2 regions of the Mesorhizobium sp. M1050 genome follow, and region 2 is predicted to be linked to the other one. Evidence: riboswitches for the same ligand, from Rfam matches in the RefSeq annotation. Region 2 holds a riboswitch; the other holds the start of a gene.
What was found. Region 2 has a riboswitch for cobalamin ahead of NKH57_RS07065 (DUF1636 family protein). Riboswitches for the same ligand answer to the same signal wherever they lie in the genome.
Positions count from the first base shown of each region.

Region 1: another riboswitch for cobalamin. It lies ahead of NKH57_RS15220 (aromatic ring-hydroxylating oxygenase subunit alpha); the one in region 2 lies ahead of NKH57_RS07065 (DUF1636 family protein).

Region 1 covers NZ_JAMYMV010000023.1:50,831-57,957, reverse strand. Annotated here, with positions in the region: gene NKH57_RS15225 (FAD-binding oxidoreductase) at 3-1,103, opposite strand; gene NKH57_RS15220 (aromatic ring-hydroxylating oxygenase subunit alpha) at 1,150-2,397, opposite strand; cobalamin riboswitch at 2,513-2,714, opposite strand; gene NKH57_RS15215 (DUF680 domain-containing protein) at 3,224-3,421, shown strand; gene NKH57_RS15210 (DUF680 domain-containing protein) at 3,492-3,701, shown strand; gene NKH57_RS15205 (DUF680 domain-containing protein) at 3,782-4,018, shown strand; gene NKH57_RS15200 (ABC transporter ATP-binding protein) at 4,102-5,214, opposite strand; gene bglA (beta-galactosidase BglA) at 5,239-6,903, opposite strand; gene NKH57_RS15190 (carbohydrate ABC transporter permease) at 6,908-7,127, opposite strand, start outside.
Region 2 covers NZ_JAMYMV010000008.1:36,216-43,342, forward strand. Annotated here, with positions in the region: gene cobN (cobaltochelatase subunit CobN) at 1-2,490, opposite strand, end outside; gene cobW (cobalamin biosynthesis protein CobW) at 2,509-3,546, opposite strand; gene NKH57_RS07065 (DUF1636 family protein) at 3,543-3,977, opposite strand; cobalamin riboswitch at 4,017-4,221, opposite strand; gene NKH57_RS07070 (winged helix-turn-helix domain-containing protein) at 4,250-5,449, opposite strand; gene NKH57_RS07075 (NADH-quinone oxidoreductase subunit A) at 5,768-6,133, shown strand; gene NKH57_RS07080 (NuoB/complex I 20 kDa subunit family protein) at 6,124-6,705, shown strand; gene NKH57_RS07085 (NADH-quinone oxidoreductase subunit C) at 6,710-7,127, shown strand, end outside.

The DNA.
Region 1 (7,127 bases), on a different contig from region 2:
GGTCACGCCTCGATTTCGAGCGCCGAAAGCGGTTTTGAGCAACAGGCAAGGATAAAACCGTCGTCGATTTCATGATCGAGGATGCCGCCATTGTGGCTCATCTCGACGTCGCCCGCGACCTTTTTCACCTTGCAGGTGCCGCACAGGCCGAACTCGCATGCAGCGGGAATCCGCACGCCTGAGGCCCGCGCGGTCTGCAGGACGGTTTGGCCGGCGACGCAGTCGGCATCGACATCCGAAAGCGAGAATCGGATCGGTGTCACGGCTTCGATCGGGGCGACGGCGTCGTCTCCCGCCGGCAAAGCGAACGGCGCCGGGATCTCCTCCACGGCCGGCGCCGCAAAGCTCTCCTGATGGTATTTCGTCATGTCGAAGCCGGTGGCCTCCAGCATGCCGCGCACGGCGCGCATGAAAGGATCGGGGCCGCAGCAGAAGATTTCGCGCTCGCGGAAATCGGGCGCCAGCAGCGGCAGCCTGATGGCGTCGATGCGGCCCATATGGCCGAACCAGCCCTCTCGGCTCGAACGCTCCTCGATCATGAAACCGAGCGACAAGCCCGGCATACGGCTGCCGAGCAGTTCGAGCTCCTTGCGGAAAATGATCTCTTCCGGGCGGCGCGCGCAATTGACGAAGCCGACATCGGTCCATGGCGCACAGTCGTTCAGCCAGCGCAGCATCGACATCATCGGCGTCACGCCCGAACCGGCCGAAATGAACAGATATTTAGCCGCCGGGTGACTGTGCAGCGAAAAATCGCCGGTCGGCCCATAGGCCTTGACGTGCGAGCCGGGCGTCAGATGGTCAAACATCCATCGCGTGCCGGTGCTGCCGGCTTGCGCCTTCACCGTCACTGCGATCGAGAACGGCCGCGATGGCGAGGACGACAGCGTATAGGTGCGCATCAGCGGCCCGTCCGCGGTCGGCAGTTCCAACGTCACGAACTGGCCCGGCTTGTAGCGGAACCAGGTCTGGTTGTCGGAGCGGAAGGTGAAGGTCTTGACGTCAGGCGCTTCGTCGCTGACGCCGATCACCTCCAGCACCTGCAGCCTGTCGTTCCAGGGCGTCATCTGGTCGAGATGGCGATAGAGGCCAAGATCCGTCATCGCATTCATCCTCTCTTGTCCCTCATGTCTTGTGCATGTGATGCAACTAGGCGACGCTGCGCAGCGCCGGCCTTCCGCCTTCGGCGAGGCGCGGGCCGATGAACGACGCGTACCATTCGACGAACTGGATCACGCCGCCCTCATGCAGCTCCGAATAGGGGCCCGGTTCATAGGCGGGCGACAGGATGCCGAGGGCGTTTTCCTCAACGATGCGGCGGTCCTGGTCGTTGGTTTCGGTCCACACATGGGTAAGGTCTTCGATGGTGTAGTCGACGCCCTCGACCGCGTCCTTGTGCACCAGCCATTTCGTCGTCACCGCCGTTTCCGTGGCGCTGATCGGCACCACCCGGAACGTCACCGCGTGATCGATGAGGATATGGTTCCATGTCGTCGGATAGTGATAGTGCATCAAGGTGCCGATGCGGTCGGCGGAGACAGCGTCGGAGAGGTTCTTCTTCACCGCCAGTTTGCCGCTCATGGTGTAGCTGACGGCATCGCGCAGCAGCGGCGCGCGGGTGGCGCGATACTGCCCGGCCGGATCGATGCGGAACTTGCTCGGCAGGCCTGATGCCTCGCATTTGGCCCAATGCGCGACCATTTCGGGGTCGCTGTCGGCGCCGTTGACGCCGGTCACGGTCGGAGCCTCGGGGAAGGTCTTGCACAACTCGGGATGATTGGCGACGCAGTGATAGCACTCGCGGTTGTTTTCCCAGACCAACTTCCAGTTGCCCTTCTCGATGATCGTGCTCTCGAAGGCGACCTTTGCTTCCCGCAACCGGTGCGGCAGCAGATAAGGTTCGATCATCGCCCGCATCGGCGCGAAATCCGCTGGCTCCTTGGCCAGGCAGATGAAGATATAGCCGCCGACGCTCTCGCAGGCGACCGGCTTCAGACCGAACTCACTCTTGTCGAAACCGTCGGCCATCTGACGGGCGAACAGCAGCCGGCCGTCGAGCTCATAGGTCCACTGGTGATAGGGGCAGACGAGCTTTGCCGCAGTACCCTTGTCGGTGTTGCAGACGCGACTGCCGCGATGGCGGCAGGAATTGTGGAAGGCGTTGATCTTGCCTTGCTGGTCACGGACAAGAACAACCGGATAGTCGCCGATCTGCACAGTAATGTAGCTGCCCGGCTTCGGCAGCTCGCAATCATGGCCGATGAACAGCCAATCGCGATACAAGATCAGCTCCATGTCCAGCTTGAAGTAGTCTGGATCGGTGTAGAAGGGCTGCTCTAGCGAAAAGCCTTGCCGACGGCTGTTCAAGCGCCTCAGCATGTCGTTGCGAATATCCATGTCCTGTCCTCGTTATCTAAGGACTGAACTGGTGGTGACGGAGGAAGGATTGGACGCAGGCCGGCGAGGCGCCGGGCATGCACTATCCACCTCTTGATCGCCCACCGCGATCAGTCGAGTCTAGAAATCTCGGGCTGGTTTCCGGGCTCTGGAGTTGTCCTTGCGGACGATCGCGACACCTTCCCAGGCAGTTGCCCAGTGGTCTCCCGTTGCGACTTGAACTCCACCACCGTTGCGGGGGCAGCGCCGGATTTTGACCGGCTTCCCAATTCTCCGCCCCGTCGTCACGAAGCGGCACCTGAGATGGCATGATCTAACCACGATCGCTGGCGCGTCATCGGCATGAAAACGACATCGTATCCATGCCGCGCGACACGCGTGCGAAACGTTCGGGTTGGCGATTGCCGGGCTGAAATCCTATCTCTTCGGCAGCCATCGCCACTTGCAATCTCCTCGAAAGCCGACCCCTTGCCGGCGGCCAAAAAGGCTAACGGTTTCGAAAAGTGACTATTAGCTGATTCTAAAATCGAACCGAACGGTTCGTTTCTGTTGACGGTGCGTGCAGGACATTGTGAACGCCGGGCCTTGGCAACAGTTGGTGATCCAGCGGACGGTTTTGCTTAAACCATTGAAAAAGATAAATAATAAGTAGCGTGTAGAAGCCCTTGGCACAATTTCAAGTAGCGGAATCATGGTCCACACGAAACAACTTCGTGATTGGAAAAGGCGAGGATGCCCTCCCACATCGGGGCTGTCCGAACGACGCGATTTCATTTCCAAGACACGCCGCTAGACGGACGAAAAAGAAGATACTGGAGTACAAAAAATGAAAAAGATCATTCTCACTGCCGCCGCCGTTCTGGCCATTTCCGGCAGCGCCTTCGCTAATGGCAGCGACCACTATGGTTCGAACGCCCCGACAGCCACTGCCGTCGACAGCTCGTACACCGCTTCGGTCAAGAAGTCCGAACCGGCTGCTCAGACACCTGCCCAGGGCAGCGACCGTAACCTCTTCGGCCACTAACAACCAATTCCCAGTTGACGGCGGGTTCGCCCGCCATCCTGGCGAAATCCAGAAATTCAGGAGAGTTGAGATGAAGAAGATCATTCTTGCTACCGCCGCCGTTCTGGCCGTCACTGGCAGTGTCTTCGCCGGCAGCGACAACTTTGGCTCCAACGGCGCCAACCAGCCTGCCACCACCGCCGTCGACAGCTCGTACACGGCTTCCGTCAAGAAGTCGGAGCCGGCCACGCAGGCGCCTGTCAACCATGGCAGCGACCGCAACCTGTTCGGCAACAACTAACATCCGATCAAAACCAACATCCGACAGCGATGCTGCGGGTTAATCGGCAGCATCGAATTCGAGAATACGGAGTGTCAAAAATGAAAAAGATTGTTCTTACTGCCGCCGCTCTTCTGATTGCCGCCGGCAGCGCCTATGCCCGCAACGACAACGTTGGTGGCACCGATATCAACAAGCTGGCGACCTCCAAGGTCGACACCACGCCGACGTCTTCGGTGCGCGACACCGGTTCGCCGGTCTACAAGCTGCTCAATTCGTCGGGCGACGTACCGAAGTCCGCCCCTCAGGGCAGCGACCGGAATCTCTTCGGCCGCTAACAGCCGAAGCTGATCTCCAAACAAGAGCGGCGGGCTGGGCCCGCCGCTCTTGTTTTTGCAACGTGCAGTCTCATCATGGAACCTCAGGCCGCCTTAGCCTCTGCTTCGTGAAGCGCGAAGGACCGCCCATCCGTGTCGAAGATATGCAGGTCTTCGCCATTGGCGCTCAGCCGCAATGTCGAGCCGCGCTTGACCTCGACATTGCCGGGCAGCTTGGTCACCAGCGGCAGATCGGCGCGGCCGATGTCGACATAGACAAGCTGGACCTCGCCGAGCTGCTCGACATAGTCGACCGTCCCTTCGAACAGATAGTCCGCACCGCTGGCAATGATCAGGTCCTCCGGCCGCACGCCAAAGCTCACCGCGGCGCCCTTTGCCGAAGCAGGGGTCGTGATCGGCACGGTTGCCTTGCGCCCGCCGACATGGCTGACGACAGTCGGGTTTCCGGTCCTTTCGATGGTCGCCGGCAGGATGTTCATGGCCGGCGAGCCGATGAACTGGGCAACGAACAGATTGCCGGGCTTCTTGTAGAGATCCATAGGCGTGCCGACCTGTTCGATATGGCCTTCCTTGAGCACAACGATGCGGTCGGCCAGCGTCATCGCCTCGACCTGGTCATGGGTGACGTAGATCATGGTCGTGGCGGGCATCGATTCCTTGAGCTTGGCGATTTCGATGCGGGTGGCGACGCGAAGTGCGGCGTCAAGGTTCGACAGCGGCTCGTCGAACAGGAACACCTTCGGATTGCGCACGATGGCGCGGCCGATGGCGACGCGCTGGCGTTGTCCGCCCGACATCGCCTTGGGCAAGCGGTCGAGATATTTCGTCAACTGCAGGATTTCCGCCGCCTGGCGTACGCGCCGGTCGATCTCGGCCTTGTTCTCCTTCCCGATCTTCATCGAGAACGCCATGTTGTCGTAAACGGTCATGTGCGGGTACAGCGCGTAGGACTGGAACACCATGGCGATGCCCCGCTTCGACGGCGGCACGTCGTTCACGACCTCGCCGGCTATTCTGAGCTCGCCAGAGGTGATTTCCTCGAGCCCGGCGATCGACCTCAGCAATGTCGACTTGCCGCAGCCCGACGGACCGACGAAGACGATGAATTCGCCCGACTTGATATCGAGGTCGATGCCGTGGAGAATGTTCAGATTGCCGTAGGACTTCTTCACTTGTCTTAGCGTGACATCGGCCATTGGGTTCCTCCAGTGATTTGAAATTCAGTCGACGCGCCCGAACCAGGCGCCGTAGCCGCCAAGCTCGATGGAACCGCTGCTTACCTGCCCCGAAAATCCGTGCCCGGGCAAAGGTTGCAGCGATCGGCTGCCAAGGTCAACGTTGGTTGGCCCGGCTCCCAGATTGAAGACGCAGACGATCTGCTCGTTGCCTGCGCGGCGGGTGAAGGCGACGGTGTCGCCCTCGCTTTCGATGAAGGTGATGTCACCCTTGACAAGCGCCGGATGGGCACGCCGGAACGTGAGAAAGCGACGATAGTGCTCAAGCAGCGAATTCTCGTCGCCCTGCTGGACATTGACCGCTTGCGACAGATGCTTGGTCGGCACCGGCAGCCAGGGCTTTGCCGGGGAGAATCCGCCATTCTTGGCGCTGCCGTCCCACACCATCGGCGTGCGGCAGCCATCGCGGCCTTTGAATTCCGGCCAGAAGCGGATGCCGTAGGGGTCCTGCAAGTCCTCGAAGCGCAGTTCCGCTTCGGCGAGCCCAAGCTCTTCGCCCTGGTAGATGCAGACCGAACCGCGCAATGACATCAAGAGCGCCGAGATGACCTTGAGGTAGGCGGTCGGATCGGCTTCGCCAGCCGCCCAGCGCGAGGCCGGGCGCATCACGTCGTGGTTGGAGAAGGCCCAGCACGACCAGCCGTCGCTGGCGACCTTGCCGAAGGATTCCAGCACCGAGCGGACCTTGGCCGCACTGATCTTTTCCGGCGCCAGGAAGTCGAACGAGTAGCACATGTGCACGCGCTTGCCGCCGGCCGTGTAGGCAGCCACAACGTCCAGTCCCCGCTGCGAATCGCCGACCTCGCCGACCGCGGCGGTTGCCGGGTATTCGTCGAGCAGCGCGCGGAAGCGCTCGAGGAAGCCGAGGTTCTCAGGGCGGCTCTTGTCGTAGAGATGGTCCTGATAATTGTAGGGGTTGACCGCGGGTGCGGTCTGGTCGTTGCGCTCTTCCGGCGGCAGCGGCGGATTGTTTTCCAGGCCCTGGCTGTGGAAATAGAAATTGATGGTGTCGAGCCGAAAACCGTCGACGCCACGCTCCAGCCAGAAGCGGGTGACGTCCAGCAACGCATCCTGGACCTGGTGGTTGTGGAAGTTGAGGTCGGGCTGCTCGGCCAGGAAATTATGCAGGTAATATTGCTGGCGGCTGGTGTCCCATTGCCAGGCCGAGCCGCCGAAGATCGATAGCCAGTTGTTGGGTGGCGTGCCGTCCGGGCTGGCGTCCGCCCAGACGTACCAGTCGGCCTTCGGGTTGGTGCGGTTCGACCGGCTTTCCTTGAACCATGGGTGGTTGTCGGCGGTGTGCGACAGCACCTCGTCGATCATCACCTTCAAGCCTAGCCTGTGTGCCTCGGCGGTCAGCGCGTCGAAGTCGGCCAGCGTACCGAACATCGGATCGACGTCGCAATAATCGGTGACATCGTAGCCGAAATCCTTCATCGGCGATTTGAAGAACGGCGAAATCCAGATGGCGTCCGCACCGAGTGCCGCAATGTAGGGGAGGCGGCCGATGATCCCCTTGAGGTCGCCGATACCGTCGCCGTTCGAGTCCTGATAGCTGCGCGGGTAGATCTGGTAGATCACAGCACCCCGCCACCAGTCGCGATCGATGGCGAGGTCAGGTTTCGAGCTGGCCTTCAAAGCGGATCGCATCGTTTCAGCCTCCTTTCACCGAGCCGGCAAGCAGCCCGCGGACAAAATAGCGCTGCAGCGAGAAGAAGACGATCAGCGGCACGATTATGGTCACGAAAGCCGATGTCGTCAGAATCTCCCAGTCGCCACCGCGTGAGCCCAACAACGCATTGAGCTTGGCGGTCAGCACGATCTGGTCTGCCTCTGTACCCAGGAAAACCATCGCCACCAGCAGATCGTTCCAT
Region 2 (7,127 bases):
CAGATTGCGGCCGGTGGGCAGCACGTCCGAGCGCCCCCGCCCGGGCGCGCCTGCCGGACCGGCCTTGACGTGGCGGCCATCGAGTGCGGCAAGCAGCGCCATCTTCTCCGAATCAGCGCTTTGGCGGCGCATCGCATCGAGCTCGTCATCGGGAGCGCGGCCGTAGATATGCAGCCCGTCCTTGATGGCGAAATCCTTGAGGTCGCAGAGCCAGGCGTCAATGCGGCGCAACGCTTCATCGGGCGCGTCGGTCGTGGCGACGCCGGCTTCGGAGGCGACGCCGGTCTTCTGCGCCGTCTCGACGATCAGCTTGGCAAGGCGGTCACGGCGGCGGCGGTCGAGCCCGTCGGCCTGGGCGTATTCGTCGACCAACCGTTCCAGCTTGTGCTGGTTCTCGTCCAGGCCGGCGCCGGTCAGCGGCGGCGGCAGGTGGCCAAGGGTGACGGCGGCGATGCGCCGCTTGGCCTGTGCCGCTTCGCCGGGGTTGGAGACGATGAAGGGATAGATGACGGGCAGGGGACCGGTGACGATCTCGGGAAAGCAGTTTTCCGAAAGCGCGACCGTCTTGCCGGGCAGCCATTCCAGCGTGCCATGCGCGCCGACATGGACCAGCGCGTGGATGCCCAGCGACTTGCGCAGCCACAAGCCGAAGGCGATCAGCGCATGGCGCGGCGGCAGTGTCGGGTCGTGATAGTCGGCGCGGCGGTCGGCCGAGCGGCCGCGGTCGGGGGCGAGGGCCACAGTGACGTTGCCGAAGGTGGCGGCACGGAAGGGGAATTTGGCGAGGGTAGGTGCGTGAGTACCCCCCTCTGTCCTGCCGGACATCTCCCCCGCAAGGGGGGAGATTGGCAGTGCCGCCGCCTGCGCCTCTTCTGCAACGCTTGAGATTAGCGAAAGCGCAGATGACAGCTCAATCTCCCCCCTTGCGGGGGAGATGTCCGGCAGGACAGAGGGGGGTGCCTCGCGCAAACCTAACTCGTCCTCTGCCTTCCCCCAAGCAGCCTCTACAGCAACCATTGCCGCCTTCGGCAATTCGGTCGAAGAGGCGAGATAGTCGTCAAGCTTCAGCCCGTGGCTGGACGTTTCCAGGCTCTCCAGCAACGCACGCGGCGTCTCCGGAATCCCCTCAACTCCATAGCCCTGTTCGCTCAAGTCATGCAGCATCGCCAACACGCTGGACGGCACGTCGAGGCCGACGGCGTAGCCGGTGCGGCCGGGGGCGCTCGGATAATCCGGGATCAGGATGGCGAGCTTGCGCCCGGCGCGGGGCGTCTGCTGCAGGCGGATGAAGGCCGCGACGCGGTCAGCCACCTGCGCGACGCGATCGGGTTCCGGTCGGTTGGCGAAGGCGCGGTGGCCAAGCGCGGGATCGGTCTCGCTCTCGCCCTTGAAGGAGATCGCGCCGGCGAGGATGCGGCCGTCGAGTTCGGGCAGCACGACATGCATGGCGAGGTCGGCGGGCGCCAGGCCGCGCTGGTTGTTTTCCCAGATATCGCGGCGGGTGGTGGCGACGATGACCTGGAAGACGGGCACGCCGGCGCGGTCGAACAGAGTTTCGACGCCGGGCTCGGCGCCGGAAGCGAAAGCGGTCGCGGTGATGATGGCGGCGGGTTTCAGGAAGGCCAGTGACGTTTCCACGAACGCCAGGGATGCTGGGTCCTTGAGGCTGGAGACGAAGATGGGGACGGGGTTGATGCCGCGCTGCCGCAGCGCCTCAAACAGGGCGTCGATGGGCGCGACATCGGCGGCCAGCAGCATCGAGCGGTAGAACAGGATGGGCACGACGCTTCCCTCCCCCTCGAGGGGAGGGTGGCCCGAAGGGCCGGGTGGGGTCGGTACGACCGGACTCGACGTCTCTTTGAGTCGGCGCGTCTCAGAGAGGACCCCACCCCCGGCCTGCGGCCGGACCCTCCCCTCGAGGGGGAGGGGGACGACGCTGCGTTCGGGGTCGTAGTAACCGGCTTTCGGCACTGCGACCGGCTCTGCTACGTCCGCATCGGACCCCGCTAACCTTGCCAACCTTCGCACCAGCGCGCTCATATTCGCCAGGCCGCCCTCGCGGAAATAGTCGAGCAAGCCGTCGAGTTCTTCGCGCGGCAGCGTCGAGGCTTCGATCAGCCTTAGGTCCTCGTCGCGGCATTCGCCAGGCAGCAGCGCCAGTTTTATACCGCGCGCCCGCGCCGTCGAGGCAAGCTGGTCGCAGCCGTAGCGCCACCAGTCGTAACCGCCGAGGATGCGGACGAGGATGATTTTGGCGTGACGGGCGACGCTGTCGACCCAGAGGTCGACGGACATGGGATGGCGCAAGTCGCGCAGTGCCGCCAGCCGCATCGAGGGCAGGCGGTCGGCGTCGGCCTTCCACGCTGCCGCCAGTCCGGCGAGGTCGCTGTCGGTGAAGGACAGGGCCACGATATCCGCCGGCGTCTGCCGCAGATCGACCGGCTCGGCGAGGTCGTCGAGCGAGGCGGATGTCGTGGTTAGGATGTGCATCGCAACCTGTGTCCGAAATCAGCCGGCGAGTATACGCTCGATAGCCGGGCGGTTCAGCCCCTTGAGGCCGATGACGACAAGGCGCGAGCGGCGGTCGTCCTGCGCCGTCCAGGCGCGGTCATAGTAGTGGTTGACGCGCGGCCCGACGGCCTGCAGCAGCAGCCGCATCGGCTTGCCGCCGACCTCGACGAAGCCTTTCACACGCAGCACGTTCTCTTCCTCGGCAGCCGTGGCGACGCGTTTCGCCAATTCGTCCGGATTGGCGATCGAGGCAATGTCGACGATGAACGTATCGAAGTCGTCATGCTCATGGTCGAAGGCGCCGTCGTGATGGGACTTGCGGTTCTCGATATCGTCCTCGACCGCGAGTCCGAGGCCGAGCAGCACGGAGGGATCCACCTTGCCATGCGACGTCGGCACGATCTTCACCGCGCGGGCGGAGTGTTCGTTGATGATGGCGTTGGCGCGGGCGGTGCCGGTGGCGTCCATCAGGTCGCTTTTCGACAGGATGATCAGGTCGGCGCAAGCGATCTGGTCCTCGAACACTTCCTCGACCGGGTCGTCGTGGTCGAGCGTCTCGTCCTGGGCGCGCTGCACCTGGAGTGCCTCCATGTCGTTGGCGACGCGTCCCTCGGCCAATGCCGGCCCGTCGACCACGGCGATGACGCCATCAACGGTCACGCGGCTTTTCACGCTCGGCCACTGGAAAGCCTGGACCAGCGGCTTGGGCAAAGCGAGGCCGGAAGTCTCGATCAGGATGTGGTCGACCTTCGGAGTCAGCGCGAGGATCTGGTCGAGCGCCGGCACGAAATCGTCGGCGACGGTGCAGCAGATGCAGCCATTGGCCAGTTCGACGATGTTTTCCTCGGGGCAGGTGTCGATGCCGCAGCCCTTCAGGATCTCGCCGTCGATGCCGATGTCGCCGAACTCGTTGACGATGATGGCAATACGCTTGCCGCCGGCGTTTTCCAGGAGATGGCGGACCAGCGTCGTCTTGCCGGCGCCGAGAAAGCCGGTGACGACGGTGCAGGGGACGCGGGAGACGGAAGCAGTCATTTCAAGTCCTTCAACAGGTCGAGGGGAGGGATGCGGGCAACAAGGCCGCGCTTCAGGCTATCGGGGCGGCCGCGCCACGGGATCAAACCGTCGGCCGAGGTGGCGAAGAGCTTCGCGCCGGTGACGAGATCGCTGCCACTGGTTGCCGTCAGGTCGCCGAAGACATAACTCCAGCACCCGTCGCGCAGGATGGCGGCGCTGAGCCGCCGCTTGCAATTGCCGAGACATTCGACGCTGCTGATGCGAATGTTGTCGCCCGACGCGGCGCGTCGCGTGTCGTCCGCCAGCAGTTCGCCGGCGCGGGGATGGGCGTCGGAGCCGGTTTCATCGCGGCAGGAGGCGCAGACGATCACGGTGACGCCAGCCAAGGCATCATCATGGCCGGACGAAACATCCGCTGTGCCAGCCGAAAAACTGCTGTCGTGGTCCAAAGATCGTGCTCCTTGCCCGGAAACCCGCCGGACGATCGGATTCTGTAGTCGCAGACGGCAGGTCTCCTGGCTCGCGGGTCATTGCCTTGGGTAGCCGCCTTCCCGGGATCACCCCAGTGGCTTTCGGCCTTGGCTCTTCGCTTACAGTTGCGGGGACAGCCGCGGATTTGGGATTTCGTCCCTCACCGCATTCCCTCTTAGCTCCTCTCGTTGAAGAGAAGAGACCGTCTGTACCGGATTTAGGCTTTTGCAGGCGGCAGTGTCAACGCGGCTTACGACACGGCGATGTCGGCCAGCGCCGGACCCAAGTCACCGGCGGGCGTCACTTCCATGCGCTCAAGGCCAAGCCAGCCCTGCATCTGTTTCAATTCCTCGAAGAGCTGAGCAGCGGTTTCAGGCGGCGCACCGGACTCGGCATAGGTGGCATGGACGCGCAGGGCACTGGCCGGCCGGTCGGCCTTGAGGTCGACGCGCGCGACGATCCTGTCGCCGAGCAGGAACGGCAGGACATAATAGCCGTATTGCCGCTTGTCGGCCGGCGTGTAGATTTCGATGCGGTAGTGGAAATCGAACAGCCGCTCGGTGCGCGAGCGTTCGAAGACCACCGGGTCAAACGGCGCCAGCAGGGCGCGTGCCTCGACCTTGCGCGGCAGACGGGCATCCTTGTGAAGATAAGCTGGCTTGTCCCAGCCTTCGACGCGCACCGGCAGCAATTCGCCTGTTTCAACCAGTTCCTCCAGCCGGCCTTTCATGTCGGCCGGCGACAGGCGGAAATAGTCGCGCAAATCGCCTGATGTCGCGATGCCGTGGGCTCGGGCGGAAATGCGCAGCAATTCGCGGTGCGCGTCCTCGGCGGCCGGAACCGGAAGATCGAGGATCGCCTGCGGCAGCACACGCTCGGGCAGGTCATAGAAGCGTTCGAAACCGCGACGGTGCGCCGTAGTGATGCGTCCGGCCCAGAACAGCCATTCGAAGGCATGCTTGGCATGGCTCCAGCCCCACCAGCCACCCGAGCCCTTCTGGCCCTCGAGCGCGGAGGCGGCGGTCGGGCCGCGCTCGACGACCTGGCGGTAGATCTCTTCGACATAGGCGGCGTGCTCGCGGCCCCATTTGGCAAGGCCCAGATACATTTCGTCGCCGCGCTCGGCCCGTTGCATGCGCCAGCGCATCAGCGGGTATGTCTTGACCGGCAGGAAAGAGGCCTCATGCGCCCAATATTCGAAGACCGTGCGCTTGCGCGTCATGGCCGCATTGTCGAGCAAGGCGAGAGGGTAAGGGCCAAGGCGCGAATAGAGCGGCATATAATGAGCGCGCACCACCGCGCTGACGGAATCGATCTGCAGCAGACCGGTTCGAGCCAGCACGCGGGCAAAATGGCGGCGGTCTGGCGTAGCTGTTGGGCGGGGATCGAGAAAACCTTGGGCGGCAAGCGCGATGCGCCGGGCCATGGGGAGCGAGATCTTTTCCTTCATGCAGGCGTCACTCTGAGGGCGATGATCGGTGATTCCGGACAATGCTAGCAGGGTTTTGGCAGCAACCATGTCAGGAGAGAAAAGTGGAGTAAAAAGCGAAGGAAATCAAACAGGAGCGGATCGGACCAGTTTGCCGCGATAAGCCGTCCAGGTCAGTGTTTTGAACAAGGTTTGACTTGCTTCGCTGGAAGTGCTGCGCTAACCCTCGCCGCGTTGCAGCATAGGCCCTTAAAACGGTTCAGCGGTTAAACTGTCACGCTTCCGCATTAGGGTCCGGTGCTGTAATCAACGTGGATTGGCGCCAACGGAAAGCCGAGCATGAACGCACTATTGAGCTCATACCTGCCCATCGTCCTGTTCATCGGCGTGGCGCTGGTTGTCGGCCTGGCGCTGCTGGCCGCACCCTTCCTGGTGGCTTACCGCAACCCCGATCCCGAAAAGCTTTCCGCCTACGAGTGCGGTTTCAACTCGTTCGACGACGCCCGCATGAAGTTCGACATCCGATTCTACCTGGTGTCGATCCTGTTCATCATCTTCGACCTGGAAGTGGCCTTCCTGTTTCCGTGGGCGGTGTCGTTCTCGAAGATCGGAATGCTCGGCTTCTGGTCGATGATGGTGTTTCTGGCGGTGCTGACCATCGGCTTTGCCTATGAATGGAAAAAAGGAGCGCTGGAATGGGATTGAACGACAGTTCAGGCACCCTCGTCGCGCCGAAGCCTAAAGGTATCCTCGATCCCAATACCGGCCGGCCGGTAGGGGGAGACGATCCCTTCTTCCTCGAGATCAACAACGAACTGGCCGACAAGGGCTTTCTCGTCACCTCGACAGAGGCGCTGATTACCTGGGCGCGCAGCGGTTCGCTGATGTTCATGACCTTCGGTCTTGCCTGCTGCGCGGTCGAGATGATCCACACCTCGATGCCGCGTTATGACTCGGAGAGGTTCGGCGTCGCGCCGCGCGCGTCTCCGCGCCAGTCCGACATCATGATCGTCGCCGGCACGCTGACCAACAAGATGGCGCCGGCGCTGCGCAAGGTCTACGACCAGATGCCGGAACCGCGCTACGTCATCTCGATGGGCTCCTGCGCCAATGGCGGCGGCTACTACCACTATTCCTATTCGGTGGTGCGTGGCTGCGACCGCATCGTGCCGGTCGACATCTATGTGCCCGGCTGCCCGCCGAGCGCCGAAGCGCTGCTTTACGGCATTCTTCTCTTGCAGAAGAAGATCCGCCGCACCGGCACGATCGAACGGTAAATCCATGACCGCATCCCTGAGCGAACTGTCGACCTATCTCGGCGAGAAGCTGATCGACCGCGTGAATGACGCTGATATCGCCTATGGTGAGCTTACCATTGGCGTCGAGCCGCGCGATCTGGTCGAGGTCATGACCTTCCTGCGCGACGATGCGCGCTGCCAGTTCATCTCGATCATCGACGTCTGCGGCGCCGACTATCCGTCACGCGCCAAGCGCTTCGACGTCGTCTACCATCTTCTGTCGCCGAAGCAGAATGTGCGCATCCGCGTCAAGGTGCAGGCCGACGAGGAAACCATGGTGCCGTCGATCACCGGCGTCTTTCCGGGTGCCGACTGGTTCGAGCGCGAGACCTACGATCTCTACGGCGTGCTGTTCTCGGGCCATCCCGATCTGCGCCGCCTGCTGACTGATTACGGTTTCG